One region of the Bacillus sp. AK128 genome, then DNA from elsewhere that is predicted to be linked to it. Evidence: riboswitches for the same ligand, from Rfam matches in the RefSeq annotation. Region 1 holds a riboswitch; each other region holds the start of a gene.
What was found. A riboswitch is a leader RNA that binds a small molecule or an ion and turns the genes downstream of it on or off. The one in region 1 is predicted to bind cyclic di-GMP.
Positions count from the first base shown of each region.

Region 2: another riboswitch for cyclic di-GMP. It lies ahead of M1D60_RS19135 (putative bifunctional diguanylate cyclase/phosphodiesterase); the one in region 1 lies ahead of M1D60_RS00435 (amidase).
Region 3: another riboswitch for cyclic di-GMP. It lies ahead of M1D60_RS01770 (DUF5667 domain-containing protein); the one in region 1 lies ahead of M1D60_RS00435 (amidase).

Region 1 covers NZ_CP096379.1:89,169-94,550, reverse strand. The annotation lists gene M1D60_RS00445 (Dps family protein) at 34-738, opposite strand; gene M1D60_RS00440 (phosphotransferase) at 968-1,936, opposite strand; gene M1D60_RS00435 (amidase) at 2,059-2,925, opposite strand; cyclic di-GMP riboswitch class I at 2,972-3,057, opposite strand; partial or broken gene M1D60_RS00430 (urease accessory protein UreH) at 3,337-3,603, opposite strand; gene M1D60_RS00425 (urease accessory protein UreD) at 3,718-4,536, opposite strand; gene ureG (urease accessory protein UreG) at 4,533-5,147, opposite strand; gene M1D60_RS00415 (urease accessory protein UreF) at 5,175-5,382, opposite strand, start outside.
Region 2 covers NZ_CP096379.1:3,791,391-3,796,772, reverse strand. The annotation lists gene M1D60_RS19140 (methyl-accepting chemotaxis protein) at 567-1,637, opposite strand; cyclic di-GMP riboswitch class I at 2,537-2,620, shown strand; gene M1D60_RS19135 (putative bifunctional diguanylate cyclase/phosphodiesterase) at 2,852-5,299, shown strand.
Region 3 covers NZ_CP096379.1:371,728-377,109, forward strand. The annotation lists gene M1D60_RS01765 (MFS transporter) at 60-1,289, shown strand; gene M1D60_RS01770 (DUF5667 domain-containing protein) at 1,392-2,702, opposite strand; cyclic di-GMP riboswitch class I at 2,752-2,833, opposite strand; gene bcp (thioredoxin-dependent thiol peroxidase) at 2,938-3,411, opposite strand; gene M1D60_RS01780 (hypothetical protein) at 3,521-3,748, shown strand; gene M1D60_RS01785 (SLC45 family MFS transporter) at 3,920-5,107, opposite strand.

The sequences.
Region 1 (5,382 bases):
GAAAAAGGATGTGCCCTTCTTCACTTCTTTACTTTATTGGGTTAGCTTGTTATTTAAATGGCGGTTCGACGCAATGTCGTTTTGACCATCTAATAAATGGTTCATTCCTCTTACTAATGTATCATCTTCTAATAAACTCCAAATATGATATCCAAAATCCTCTCTTTTCAAGAGAACTTCTTCCAACACTTGAACCGTACCAAAGTCATTTAATTCATGTGCACGGTTAATGGTCTTTCTCATCATTCCTTGAATTTTTATTTCATGCTCCAGGTCATTACGTAAAAAATCACGCATGGTATAGCGACCTTCAGCTTCATGCTTAATATAGGATATCTCATGCTGTGTGACTGGATGTGCAGTTGGTACCACCCCAAGCCTTGCTACCCGCTCACCAACCATATCTATATGTTTTTGCGTGACTTCAATATGCTCATCAAGGATATGATGAAGACTTCCGAAAGACTCTGCACCTTCTGTTAACCAATGGTGCTTCGTATATTGATGTAGAGCCACATTTAATGCACATAAATGCTCGTCTAGCATTAGTCCCATCTCTAATCGGGTATCGACTGGAAGACTTATTCCTGACCCTTCTTGACGTGCAGTTCTTGGTTCCTGACGTAAAATCATTTCATCACTATGTTGATTCATATGTCCTGGCATATTCGGATCAAATCCAGATTTAGAAAGCTTAAATTCTCCTGGTGAAAAACCATTACCACCCTGTGTTTGCATCTCATTTCCCCTCTTTTCTTAATAAATAATTGTAAAGGAGTATGTGAAACATGAAACGTCTCCTAACATCAATACTTTCCCCTTTATTCATATCGTTCAATATGCTAATTACTGTAAAGGCAAAGGACCCTCACATTACAAGGGTTGCTAACACCAAGACTGCAAAGCTACACTAAAATCAAAAAAAAAAGCTGATCCAGTGGATAGCTTTCTTCTAATAACAAATACTTTATATTAGTTGTGTTGTTGTTAATTCTGACAAACACTGCTGAAGACTTAAGGTTGTTTCACTTAATTGATTCAATAAAGATTCCTTCGGCCATTTTAGTTCTTTTTCTTCAAGGTCCTTCCATATTAAAAGTAGCATCCATATGGAAAATGCTGATGCATATAGGTAGTATCTATTTTTAAAGTTTTGTTTCTCTTTCTCTTCTGTTAATTGACCCATTTGATTGAGATAATGAGCTAGCACCTGATTTCTTAATTGACTAGTTATTTCATTCTTCGGAAATATAGGATGAGATAGATCAATTAGATGATAAAGATCCCAATAGGGAGAATTCAAGTGAGCATGTTCCCAATCTAAAACATACATCTTATTTAAAGAAAACGCATAATTACCAAGGTGTAAATCACCATGCGAAAAAACTTTTTCTGTTGAAAACTCCTGTTGATTCAGTAAATTATATAAGTGTTCAATTGTATCCATAGAAATACTTAAAGTATTCAGCTTTTGACTAATTACATTCTTATTACTAATGATATGGCTAATCATGTCCTCAATTAATGGCTTTGGCCCGTTTAGTCCTGTTAATTCTGCTCTATCTATAGATATTCCATGCCACTTTGCCATTAGATTCGTAACCTCTAATAAGGTCTCCTCATTATATGCATGCTGCAATGTTCCTAAATCCTCAATGATATACCAGTTTAAATAAGGTACATTATGAAGGGAATAGGAGAGAATCTTAGGATACATAGTTGGGTTTATGGATGTAAGGATATTCGTTTGAATCCAAATTTCTTTCCCTAACTGGTCATTATTTGTCAGCGGTTTAAAAATATAACTCTCTGTAGGAGTTATATAAATGCGCTCGACATACCTACCATTCATACCTTTGTAAAGTATTTCTCTTTTATATAACATTTCACTATTGAGTTCACCAGTTGGCAATACCACTTGATTTAATACGTTCAATTTTCATCATCTCATTCATTTTCATATCGTAACTATTGTCATTATATAATATCAATCTATTCCTATTCCTCTTTTAACAACAAAAAAATCCCAAAAATTCTTGGGATTCTAATCCTGCTTTATTATTGCTTCATTTCCATCCAGCTGCCAACATGGTGAATGGCAATTCCACCATATGCTGAATAGCTTGAATAATGGCGTTCAACGGCTTCCAGCTCTTGCTTCATATAGGCTTCTCCTTCTTCATAAAAGGAAATTTGGTCGCCCTCTTGGGTTTGTCCCGTTTCTACGCCAACCACGACAGGTTTTTCATATTTAGCTCCATAGGCGATTTCATTGCGGACAATCTCAATGATACTAGATGCTGAATCACGATAAGCCATGAGGGTAACACCATCTACTTTAGAAATGATCCATTCAGCTAGAATGCCTTTACCATACAAATTCTTATAGGTTATTTCATCAAACCAAAATGGCAGATCCATTTCTAATGGAAGCTGTAAAGCATCTGTCCTCGTTTTTGCCTTTAAAATGAGCTCTTGAAATTTTTTAATGGTGGTAGCTTGATTTGAAGTCCACCCGCTATACAAGTATGGCTCTACATCTAAGTGAACACCTGAAAATTTTTGTGAATCGGTAGATCCTGTTTGGTAATTTCCAAGCCAGTTCAACGTTCTATTTTGTTCGATATATCCTTTCGGTGCAACCCAAGATGGTGCCCCGTCTAAAGCATATACACGAATTCCATGTAGCGATGCCTTTTCAATAAAGCTTCTGTAAACTTTCATCTGTAGATCACGATCAATTTGGATATACACCTTATTGACCTGTTTACTTTTTAAAAACTCAAGGGTACCTGCTTCATCATTTACAAGCATCCATGGGTTCCATAGCCAAGTAGCCTGATCCTTTGTGGAGGCTTCTGTGTTTACCACTGTACTAAAAGTTAAAACAAAAATACTAAGCATCATTACTAGAATTTTTTGCATAAAAAAAAGTCCTCCATTCTGAAGCCCAAGGCCCCTAGAATGAGAACCTGGCAACCTGACGACCGTACGCAGCTGCGTTTAGGCTCATGGCTTTGCGTCCTTCCCTTTCGGTGAAGTTTGCCTTTTCAGTTAATTTGTTACCCTCATTATATTCTATCAATGGAGATTCGTATATTGTTTTTTAGCGGTTTCAGATGCTATAAAATTTGGAATTATTCAGCCTATCAACCTAGTCAGTTGATTCCGTTACAGGTATTCGCTTTCCGCGGGCGGTCTCGTGAGCCTCCTCGGCGCTCTGCACCTGTGGGGTCTCTCTCAACACGCTTCTCCCGCAGGAGTCTCATACCTTTCACTCCAACAACTTCAATTAAATTGGTTATTGTTTCAATACCCATTATAAAAGAACTTCTTCTATTGAACCCATAGTTTAAACAAGCCTTCTGTTACTCCTAGGTTGTACATATAATACACTCCAAATACGGCACTGATTACTCCCGTTGCTTGGGTAAATAGTTTGTTTATGCCTAGTTTTTTGGAGCTTAATATGAATGGTATTCCTAGAATGGTGGTGAAGCCTAGCATGCCTATAATGGTGCCGACTCCAAATATAAGTATGTAGAAAATACCTTCCCACATTCCATTTACTGTGCTCATTGTTAATAAAATCATGGCGGCACTTCAAAAGAGCAACTCTCTTCATGTAGAGTAGAGCCTTACAACTAGGGTAAAAATGCGGTTTTTGGGATTTTTATAAAACAACAATCTATACAAAAAAACAGCCTTTCCAAACCACTAATACTTACGCAGGCTGAGAAGTTCTTTTCCGAGCAGTTCCTTTCTAGCAAATAGATGAGCTTTTCCTATAAGTCCTTCTATTACTCTAGTATTCATACCGAGGATACGAACTACGATTCCGTTTCCCGGTACTGTAGTTAGACCGACTCTAGCAATCGTTTGATCATCAACCGATAAAAATTCATATAGTGAGTGAAGAAAACTTTTATTAATCAATGGATGAAATATCACGAGTGTTCCCACATGGGTGTATCCTTCCATCTGCATAATTCCCGTCATGTCTTGATCCGGTTCTAGTAATAGATGATCAAATAAAACGAGCTTCTCCTCTTTGTACACCTTTAATTTAGAACGAATCCAATCATATCGGAAATAGCTCCCATCCTCTGCCCAACCTGGTGTAATAATTTCGCTATAAATCAAACAGGCACTCTCTTTTAAATAGACGCTTGTTTCCTGAATAAACCGGGAATTTTCATAAGCGATGAGCGGATCTGGTACAAACTCTAGTACACTATTCTTGCCAAGCTTTATATTCATCATTTGAAGAACCGGCTTACGGACAGTCTTATATACCTTAGTTGATGATTGGGTAGTGACTGAGAGTTCCGCTCCGTCCTCTAGAGTAAGATTCGTCAAATACGTGTCACCATCTACATACCCACCCCCAACATGAATGAGATAAATGGACGGGGAGTGATCCTCAATATAGACTGGACGCGTAATTTTAAAAGCTCCCTCATAATAGCAATCTGAAATCATCGTTTTATCACGACGATTCCTTGCCGTTAACTCTAGTACACCGGTATGACTCATGATTCCAATCCGATGAGTAGAGCCTGCTTTTTAATCCATTCGACCACCTGTTCTAAACCCGTTTCGTCTTTTAAGTTAGTAAAAATATAAGGTCGATTTCCTCTTGCTGCTATCGTATCCTTCTCCATAATTTCTAAGCTCGCACCAACATATGGGGCAAGGTCGATCTTATTGATGATAAAGAGGTCAGACTTAATCATCCCTTGACCACCTTTTCGAGGAATCTTCTCACCTTGAGCGACATCGATAATATAAATAGAGAAATCAACTAGTTCAGGACTAAAGGTTGCGGCCAGGTTATCCCCACCACTTTCTACAAAAATCAACTCAACATCAGGATGCAATTCCTTTAATTCTTCAATGGCTGCAAAGTTCATCGAAGCATCTTCTCGAATCGCTGTATGTGGACAGCCTCCGGTTTCCACACCGATGACTCGGTCTTCTGGTAACACTCCATTTGTTATTAAAAATTTGGCATCCTCTTTTGTATAAATATCATTTGTGACCACAGCCATACTTAGTTCCTTATGCAGGGCTCTTGTTAGTTTTTCAACGAGCATTGTCTTTCCAGCCCCTACAGGACCACCTACTCCAATACGAATGGGTTCCATTCATTCTACTCCTTCGTTTAGTTAGATTTACGACATAAAAAGGCGAACATGTAAACGTTCGTGTCGCATTTGTGCAATCTCCAAGCCAGGACTAACGGCGGCAAAATCATTCTTCGATAATTCATAAATGCTATGAACGGCACTCTCTAAATGAGGCTGGACCTCCACTAATATTCTCTGTCCATCAGTTTGACCAAGCGGAATTCCTCTGACTGCGTTCTGAACAATCGAGGAC
Region 2 (5,382 bases), 1.0 Mb from region 1:
CCTCAGTCCTCTAATTCTAGTAAAATCGGTGGAAATGCCGACAAAGTGGACCGAGAGTCCTCTATTTGGTCAAAAACGAGTCATTTCCCTGTAATTGCACTGAATAGAGGACTCAGTGTCCGCACCGGATTCCAGTGGACCCTCAGTCCTCTAATTCTAGTAAAATCGGTGAAAATGGCGACAAAGTGGACAGAGAGTCCTCTATTTGGTTAAAAGTAAGTCATTTTCCCTGTAATTGCACTGAATAGAGGATTCAGTGTCCGCATCAAGTCCAAAATGACTAGAAATCAGTGGAATAGAGGACTCAGTGTCCGCACCGAATTCTAGGAGGCCCCTCAGTGTAACTTTTTACGTCCCTTATATGGCTTCATTTTGTGAAACTCTAGCTGGGGTGTGTAGTTACCAGTAGAACCGTCCGAGCCTGGGATAAGTATATAAACAAACGAGCCTCTTGAATTGATTCTAAGGCTCGTTTGTTATACTAGGTGACATATTTGATCCCGAAAAATAGTTTACATATCAGAAATGTCTACTTTTTCACTGGTCTCAAACCGTCCCCCGGTCTTCTAAAATTTAAATTTATTCACTTGTTCTTGTAAATCCTGAGCTAGTTTGCTTAGAGTCTCTGCTGATGCAGAGATTTCCTCCATTGAGGCTGTTTGTTCTTCTGCTAATGCGGCAACAGTTTGTGTTCTTGCTGTAGCATTTTCAGATATTTCGTTTACTGACTCAAATGATTGGGTTACTTGATTTGCACTTGCTGCCATTTGTTCTGATACGGCAGATACCTCTTCAACCTGATTAGCAACATTTTGAGCAGACTTTAAAATATCTTCAAAGACAAATCCTGTTTTTTCGATAATGCTTACTCCAGTAACGACATCCTCTGTTACAGTTTTCATTTGTTCAACTGTGGATAATGTGTCTGACTGGATCGATTGAATAAGCTGAGTGATTTGTTGAGCCGATTGATTGGATTCTTCTGCTAGTTTCCTTACCTCATCTGCTACAACCGCAAATCCTTTTCCGTGTTCTCCAGCTCTTGCTGCTTCTATTGCTGCATTTAGAGCTAGAAGATTTGTTTGTGAAGAAATATTAGTAATGGCACTTACAATCTTTTCTATTTCTTTGGAACGTTCATCTAAGGTTTGAATCGATTTTGCCGTTGTATTCACGTTAGTTTCGATGGCCTTCATTTGTGAAACAGCTTCGTGGATACTATTTGTACCAGCTTCAGACTTAATGGTCGTTTCTTCAGAAGCTTTTGCTACAGCAGATGAGGTGTTTGCAATAAGCTGAATTCCATTGGCAACCTCGTCTAAAGCTTGATTACTTTCTTGAACCTGCTTTAATTGTACATCAGCACCACTCGATATTTCATCTATAGACGTGGCTACTTGTTGAGTCGCATTCGTTGTTTGTTCAGCACTAGCTAGAAGCTCCTGTGATGATGCTGCAACATTTTCACTTGCCTGATTTACAGAGAATAATAGATTTCTAAGACTATCATGCATTGCAATGAAGGAAAGAGTTAATCGACCAATTTCATCCTTTGATTTAGGTTGAGTCACTTGAATATTTAAATCTCCTGTTGCTATTTGCTCAGCAAATGCAGTAAGTGACGCAAGTGGCTTCATTTTCATAAATAGCAATACAAATGTAACAATTATTGCAATTAATACTAATAGAGAAGATATAACTAGCCCTGCTATTCCCAAATCAACACGGTTGATGGCGTTAGCAACCTGGCTTGCAGTCCACTTCTCAAGCTTCTCTTTAAACTCATTTAAAGGCTCGGCAATAAATTGTTTCCCAGCCTCGTACTCATTGCTGTAAACTATGTACCTAGCACGATCTAAATCACCTTTCTCAACTTCTGCCATGGCCTTTTCCTCTAATGCAATTAAAGCATTTGAGTTTTCAGCAGCCTGCTCGACAAGGTCTAACAGTTCCTTAGGTATCTTTAATTCCTGTAGTCGGTTAACAACCTTTTCCCTTGTCTTAGTCTTGTTCACTTCTGTCCGATAATTATCATAATGATTCCTTTTCCCGAATTGAGTGTATGCTCTAACTTCATTCGTCAAGTAATCAGAGGCTCCTTGTAACTCTACAACTAGCGCTGCAATCTCTTTGTCCACCTTTTGTGCTTGTTCTTCTTGATCTATACTTGTAAAAAGTGAGTATAGACTCCATCCAGTAAAAGCAAATAAAATCATTATTACAATGGCTGTTCCTCTTAACAATGTTCTAATATTCATATCTAGTCTTTTCATGAGATCCTCCTGGTGTGATAAAATATACATTATTATATCGACATAGATTTACAAATTTCGATAGTTACTTTAATTTTATCTCGTCTGTATGGGGATTACGTTTTATTAGTTCATGCTTCTATTTGAAGTAAATCATCTTTTATAAAAAGACTACTCATTCTCTGATGATTCCGAAAGATCCCTGTCACTCCCTATATTAAATCTATGTAAAAAATGTCGAATGAACACCTCAATCCTAGTGAACTTATGGTATAATTTTACTAGATTGATAAAGGCAAACTTGTTGAAAGGCAAGGACGCAAAGCCCAAGGACCTACGGTTTATACTATGGTAGCCTGGCTACCGAAGAATAGATCGACCTGTAAAGGTGAATGAGATTCTTCTCGTTCACCTTTTTTTGTGACTTTTTTACCAGTTCCCATAAGATATGAAGTTGAACTAAGAATGAAGAATATAGAGTTTGACATAAGCAGCTTATAACCAATCATCTTGAGGTGTGAAATTGACTTGACTGAAGGTGCGCATCTGCGAGGAGAAGAAGTAAAGTATTGTTTTGTGCCGAAGATAGGAGCGAGTCAATGTTTAACCTAGTCATATATTTAAGTTTATGCTGCATTCTATGCGTTACATTGCTGAATATGAATATGCATTTAACCAACTCTTCTGCTGGGAAGAAAATGCCTGAGATTTTATATACCTTTATTTTAGCTACTATATGTGGGTTTATTATAACGATCATTCCATATATGGCCCTTCTAGGTAATAAAATCATTGAACTATCAAATGAAAATTTAATGCTTACTTTTAAAAATGGTATTTACACCTTCTTATTTTGCTTCATTAGTTTTCTTCTCTTAAGTGGTATTGGAAAAGTTGCCGTAAAGCCTTCTAAAATTGAAACGAATAAGAAGAAAGGCATCCTTCCTTATTTAATGTTAAGTATTGGTGTTGCTGCCTTTATATTGTTTTATATTATTTATTTAATTGAAGAAGTGTACTCTATTTCCATTGATATTAATAGTGAGTATGTTTTTTATGTGGTCATCCTATTAACGACTTCCATTTATAATATAGCAAGGATATTTGAACATCTTCATATTGATCGATTAATGATTAATAGGAGTTTAACTTATACAAAAACTTCTTTATTTTTTACGATTTTTAGTATTTCATTTGGTTCGATTCTTTATATGTTTATACAAGGACTTTATCAAAATATAAATTTCTCGGTGACAATTATTGCTATCACTAGCTTAATATTATTGTTTATCATCACGGTTAACTATATTGAAAACCAAATGATTTACCAGCATGGTATGCTTGAGAATCAAAATTTGAGACTCAACATAAATGAACAGCAGTTTCGCTCTTTGTTTCAATACAATCCAGATGCTATTTTTAATTTAGATTTGGAAGGAAATTTTAAGGAAGTAAATCCTTCCGCGCTACCTTTAACCGGCTACACCTTAGAAGAAATTCTTAAGTTGAATATAAGGGATTTATTGTTCCAAGAGGAAACTTTAAAATTGACTACCTTTCTTCATGAGATTTTAAAAGGGAGCAGTGTTAGTTTTGAAACCTTTATCCTTAATAAGAACAAGCAGTTAGTCAATCTAAATGTAACAGCAACGCAAATAAAAGTAGATGATTCCATTACAGGTATCTATGCAATCGTTAAGGATGTAACGGAACAAAATAAAGTCCAAGAGAAGGTGAACTACCTAGCTTACCATGACGAGCTTACTGGACTTTTAAATCGAAGAGGAATTTATAAAGAAGTGGAAGACCAAATTAACAAGAAGTTACCGTTTGCGACTGTCATTATTGATGTGGATATGTTCAAGGACATCAATGATCATCTCGGTCATGCTGCTGGGGATACATTGCTCAAGCTTATTACAAAGAGGCTACAATATACAGTTGAACGAAAAGGATTCATTGCTAGACTGGGAGGAGATGAATTCCTGATTTGTATACCTGAAATCACAGATACTATAGAAGTGAGGAAAACGATAGAAGCTATTCAAACCGCAATGAAACAACCGTTTAAAATTGAGGAAGAACAGAAGGAAATCACATTAAGTATTGGAATCTCTTATTATCCAAATGATGGAGAAGACTATCATACATTAATTAAACATGCGGACATGGCTATGTATGTTGCAAAAAAAGCTGGACGAAATAGTTATTCAGAATATAAAGCATCCTTAGAAAAAGATATGCTATCGAAGATTAAGATGTACGAAGAATTAAAGATTGCGATTGAAGAAGAACAATTTGAACTCTATTATCAGCCTAAGCATAGTGCGAGAGATGAAGGAATAGTTGGTGCAGAGGCACTTATCCGTTGGCAGCATCCTATAAAAGGCTTTGTTAGCCCGGGAGACTTTATTCCTTTAGCAGAGGCAACCGATTTAATCATCCCATTAGGCAACTGGATTATGAAAGAAGCCTTAAGACAATTTAAAGATTGGGAAAAGGAGTTCCCGAAGGACTTTCAACTATCCGTAAATATCTCGCCAAAGCAATTTATTGCAGATAATTTTATTCCATTTTTGCTTAGGAGCATAGACGAATTTTCCATTCCTCCAGAAAAAATAGATTTAGAAATTACCGAGAGCTTAGCTATTGAAAATACAGAACTAACAAGAGAAAAAATAAATCTATTAAAAGACTTTGGATTCCAAATTACAATGGATGACTTTGGTACAGGATATACGTCCTTAACCTACTTGTCTAAGTTTCCCCTAGATCGGATTAAAATTGATCAATCCTTCATCCGGGACCTAGCCAGTAACAAAAATCATGCAGCGATCGTCCAATCTCTAGTATCAGTCGCTAAAAACCTGGGTATCAAAGTGACAGCAGAAGGAGTCGAAACAAAAGAACAATTACACTTTCTCCGTGAATGGGAATGCGACGAAATCCAAGGCTATTTCTACAGTAGACCATTACCAGCTAGTACATTTAGGCAATACCAGGGGGAAGGTTCTCCTAGTTCACTTCGAGCAGAACTTTCTAAATAAAAAAAAGGAGCAGTGGACTTCATGGCAAACAATGTAAAAAGTAAAGTGCTTGTGATTGCATTAGTTATAGCTTGCAGTATTCC
Region 3 (5,382 bases), 280 kb from region 1:
TCGGTATCATAATATTTAGAGTAGCGAAGTAATTTCATAAAAGAAAGAAGTGGCGTATCATGACAGAAAAAGAAATGGCAAAGAGAAACTTAATGATCATGTGGTTTGCCAATTTCTTTATTGCAGGAAGTATGACGATGGTCTTACCGTTTCTATCGTTGTACATAGAATCCTTTGGCAATTTTTCACCAGAGTATGTTCAACACTGGTCCGGATGGACATTTGGAATCACCTTTGTCACAGCTTTTATCTTTTCGCCCATTTGGGGAAGATTAGGGGATCAGTACGGAAGAAAAAAGATATTGATTTTCACCTCGACATTATTAGGAATCTCCATTTTCTTAATGGGGTTAGTAAATAGTGTAGGAGAGCTTTTCTTCCTTCGTCTTTTCATGGGCATTTGTACAGGTTTTATATCCTTATCACAGGCTTATATTTCTACACAAACTCCTAAGGAAATTGCAGGGCGTGTGATGGGGACGTTACAAACAGGAAGTATCACGGGAGCTCTGTTAGGTCCGATGATTGGTGGAGTTCTAGCAGATTCAATCGGATTTGCGGCTACATTTCAATCCGTTGCCGTGTTTATCTTCATATCTGCGATTCTAGTAACGATTACCAAGGAATACAAAACGGGCACGAAAGAGGAAACGAGCAAGCATTATACAAGTAAGGAAGTCCTTGCTCACATGGCAAAGAATCCTGTGTTAATGACAGTACTGTTTATTTCGATTCTGATCCAAATTGCTCACTTTAGCATTCAACCGATTCTTTCACTCTATGTTAGTGAGCTACATGGTCCTGAAAATATAGCATTCTTCTCAGGGATCGTTTTCTCAGCGGCAGGGCTTGGGAATTTAATGATGAGTAGAAGATGGGGAACACTAGCCGATAATATAGGCTATATAAAGGTATTAATTATTCTACTTGTGATTGCGGCGGTCGTATATCTTCCAGGTGCTTTTGTCACAAATATTTGGCAGCTCACCATCATCCGGTTCTTTCTTGGTATAGCGATTGGCGGAGTCATCCCGGTAAGAATTGCCTATATACGTCAAGAAGCACCCATCTCCATGCAGGGTGAGGTACTGGGATACAACACAAGCCTGAGATTCTTAGGTAATATCATCGGTCCGTTTATGGGTGGAATGATTTCGGCTTATTTTGGATTCTCAGCTGTATTCTTTATCACGAGCTCGTTACTGTTCATTAGTGCGGTTGTGTTGTTTGTAGCGATGAACCGGCATATGAAGGTGGAGCAGAATCATACGGTTAGGCAGAGCGGGTAAATAAAAAGTGGGAAAAGGAGTGAACCGTTAGTTTTGGATCACTCCTTTCTAAAATGAAAAAAGGACTTGTGGGTAACAAGTCCTTTCAAAAGAAGAATAGGTTTACTCGTCTTCTTCACTTTCCTCTTCACTCTCTTCTTCCTCAGCTTCTTGATTTGGCTTATTCCCTTTTCCTTCATTCTTTTTCTCTTCAGCAGCTTTCTTTTGTTCTTTAGCAGCCTTTTTCTCTTCCTCGGCAGCTTTCTTCTGTTCTTCAGCGGCCTTTTTCTTATCCTCGGCAGCTTTCTTCTGTTCTTCAGCGGCCTTTTTCTTATCCTCGGTAGCTTTCTTTTGTTCTTCAGCAGCCTTTTTCTCTTCCTCAGCAGCTTTCTTTTGTTCTTCAGCGGCCTTTTTCTTATCCTCGGTAGCTTTCTTTTGTTCTTCAGCAGCCTTCTTCTTTTCCTCAGCAATTTTCTTCTTTTCTGTGGCAACGGCATTCTTTTCTTTAGCAGCTTCTTCCTTTTTAACGGTAGTTGTTTCTGAGGAAACAGATGAAGTAGTGACTACTTGCTTGTCTTCATCATCAGTTTCTTCCTCTTCAACAGCAACTTCCGTTTCTTCTTCAGCTTCCTCTTCAATTTCCACTTCATCTTCTGGTGTGGAATCATCGGTTTCGGTTGTTTCTTCGGAAGCTTCCTCTTCATCAGAAGTTGTCTCATCAACTACTTTGTTGCGACCTTTCCCTTTTTTCACAACAGTCGATAAATCAACCTGCAGCTCCTTAGCAATTTCGCCAAACCCTTTGCCTTCTTGAAGCATAGTTAAAATTTCCTCTTCAGTTTTCCCAGACTTTTCAGCAAGTCCAATGACTTTAGAAATCTGTCCGTAGCCAAGACCTTGTTCACGAAGGGTCGTCACTTTTTCAGGATCTAATCCTTTTATAACATTTGCTACAAGTTTAACTTCTAGTGTCTTTTCGACGACTTCGTCCAGTTGTCCATCCTCTAATGAATCATGAATTGTTTCATCAATAACTGTTGTATTCTCAAGTTCTTCGGTTAATTGCTGCTTAGTGTCTTCATCAACAGTTTCATCGAGAATAACTTCTGAAACGAGTTCTTCAGCTTCTTCTAGTGTTTTTAGATACTCATCGACCAGTTTATTGACATACTCTAGTTTTTCTTCTTCTATCATTTTAGTAGACTCAGCTAGACGTTCTTGTGCATATTGCAAAAGTAATGCAGACTGGGTGTCTTCATCAAATGTGAAAAATAATTCAATGTTTTCACCAAGCTTGTCCATGAAATAAAAGAACTCATCAGGTGTTAATCCAGACTCAACACTTCTTGAATCCGTATTCGCATAAGCAGATGTCCCGACCAATAACGCACCTGCAAACACCCCGGCTGTAACGATCGACTTTATTCTCTTCATTCTTTATCCTCTCCTTAACTCTAGTTAAAGTTTGATAAAGTTCTCCGTTGTTGGCAGCTGGCAGACATAGAATCTCCTTAGTCCCTATAGCTTTGCGTCACTACTTTTCAATAGTTTTGCCTTTATCAATCTTTATATCTAGCTTACATGATGATGGTGCTAAAGTTAATAGGAATCATGTACTAGTAGTAAGAGAGAAAAAAATCCACTTCCTCCAAAAAGAAGTGGAATAATATTAACTCAAATTCTCACGTACAAAAGCTAAAGCTTCTTCAACATGGCCTTTTACTTTGACCTTTCTCCATGCCTTTTCAATGATTCCCTCTTTGCTAATCACAAAGGTGGAGCGTTCAATTCCCATGTATTCCTTGCCAAAATTTTTCTTCAAGGTCCACACACCGAAGCTTTCTGCAACTTGATGATCCGCGTCTACCAATAATAGAAAAGGTAAATCGTATTTCTCTACAAACTTTTGGTGCTTCTCAAGCGGGTCGGGACTCACGCCAATAATGACGGCATCTAGGTCTGCAAAGCTCTCATGATGCTCTTTAAAATCACACGCCTCTGTGGTGCATCCAGGTGTCATATCTTTCGGATAAAAATATAAAATCACATGCTTTTTACCTTTAAAGTCCGATAGTGATACCATTTCACCGTTATTTGCCTGCAGGCTAAAATTAGGTGAAGTCATTTTTTCCTCTACTTTCATACGATCCCTCTTTTCGATTTAGTATAGAAGGTTTTACAATCTTGAAGATATCTTAGATACCTAAATTATAAAGAATGAGTTATAATTTAGCAAAAAGGGGGTGAATGTAATGACAAAGATGATAGAAGAAAGGCTTGATAGAATTGAAGGAATGCTAAAACTCTTAATTCAGATGGTAGAAGAGATGCTTGAAAGGCAAGATTCTAGGGGAAACAGAATGGATTTCATTGAAAACAATAGTGAAGAACGCCATCAGGCGATAATTAATCAGATAAACACACTCGGGATGGATCAAGACTTTATTTCTGAGAGACAGCAAAAGGGGAAAGAGAGCTAGAATAGCTTAAGAAGCGGTTAGGAAATTAATCTAATCATTATATCCTCAATCAAAATCCTCTGCTTTTCTCTCTAATTAGGTAGCTAAACCTGACTACACCTATCTAATTCTTCGTAACCTACAAAAATCGGGAGGCTCCAATACAGGTTCCTCCCGTTCATTTTAAAAACCTTAACTTACCCCAGCAGACGGAGTATTCGTCCCTACATCCTTACTAACCTTAAGCATACACAAAAAGGCGAGAATCAGACTTCCTGATGCTGCGTAAAACAGAATGCTAAATCCAAAAATATCAATCAGTAATCCTAGAATCGGAGGGGAGGTAATGGCCGCTAAGGAAGAAACTAGATAATATAAGCCGGTCCGTGTGCCAAAGCTTTGCTCACTCCCGGTTTCTACAATATAAGGGTAAGCATTAATATTAACAAACGCCCAAAACATTCCGCCTGCCAATAAAATTGCCCGTAAGGAAAAGAGTGATTCGACTCTTATTAATAGAAGGAAAACAATGATCAACCCAAGGATTCCAATTAAAATGGTTTTCTTTTTCCCATACTTTGCCCCTAACCAACCACTAGGAATCGCGCATAAAACAAAGCTAAGTGAGAAAAAGGCTAAAGAAAAGGCAGAAGAGCTCCTTGATAAACCGAGCTGATTAACGCCGTACAAAGTAAACAACGCTTCCATCCCTTGAATTGAAATAAACCAAAAGAAAATTGCAGCCAATAAATAGAGAGTAGGGGCATTCAATTCAGACTTATAATTGACCTTAGGTGGAAGGGTCATTGCGTAATTAATGGCATCTCGGTCCTCTTTAATATGTTTAAATATTACCCATAACGCCACTAAAAACATCAACGAAACAGCTAAGAAGGGTAAGGACTCGTCTATATAAAACAAATAAGCCCCCACACTAAACGCCAAAATCCCTCCACAGCCACCCATAAAATTAATGATTCCGTTAGCTTTTGTACGTTTTGCTTCAGGAGTAATGTCAGGCATCAATGCAATGGTAGGAGAACGGAAAATAGCCATAGATAAGTTCATGCAAACCATAAAAATAATTAATGTAACGAGACTAGTGTGAAAAGGAATGAGACTAAAGAATAAAGCAGCCATAGGAATCCCAACCAAAAGATAGGGCATCCGACGACCATAACGAGTCTTTGTCTGATCACTTTTGGTTCCAACATAGGGCTGAAGGAATAAGGCAATATAATTATCAAGCGTCATTAAAAACCCAATAACTGCAGTACTAGCCAGATAATCATTCAGAAAAAAGGGAACAAACCCATTGTACAAAGACCAGCCCAAGCTGATACTGAAAAAGCCAAATCCCAACAGCCAAGTTTTTTTCATCGCAGTTCTCCCTAAGGTGGTTGTTTTCACCTGTTTTTATTTACTACAGTAGAGTAGAGGTGGGTAATTTACCTTGATAGTAAATTAGTTATTTATCCTACTTAATACTTATTAGGGGGACGTTTGGAGTAGTATATAAAAACCATAAACTGGTTAGTTTTTTTGGAATGGATCAAAACCTTTATTATAAATTAATTGAAGGAGCTAATAGAGTCGAAAAAGGCATCCATCAACTTAGTTGGTGAGGATGCCTTCTCTTCTTAGGTATTTTTGTT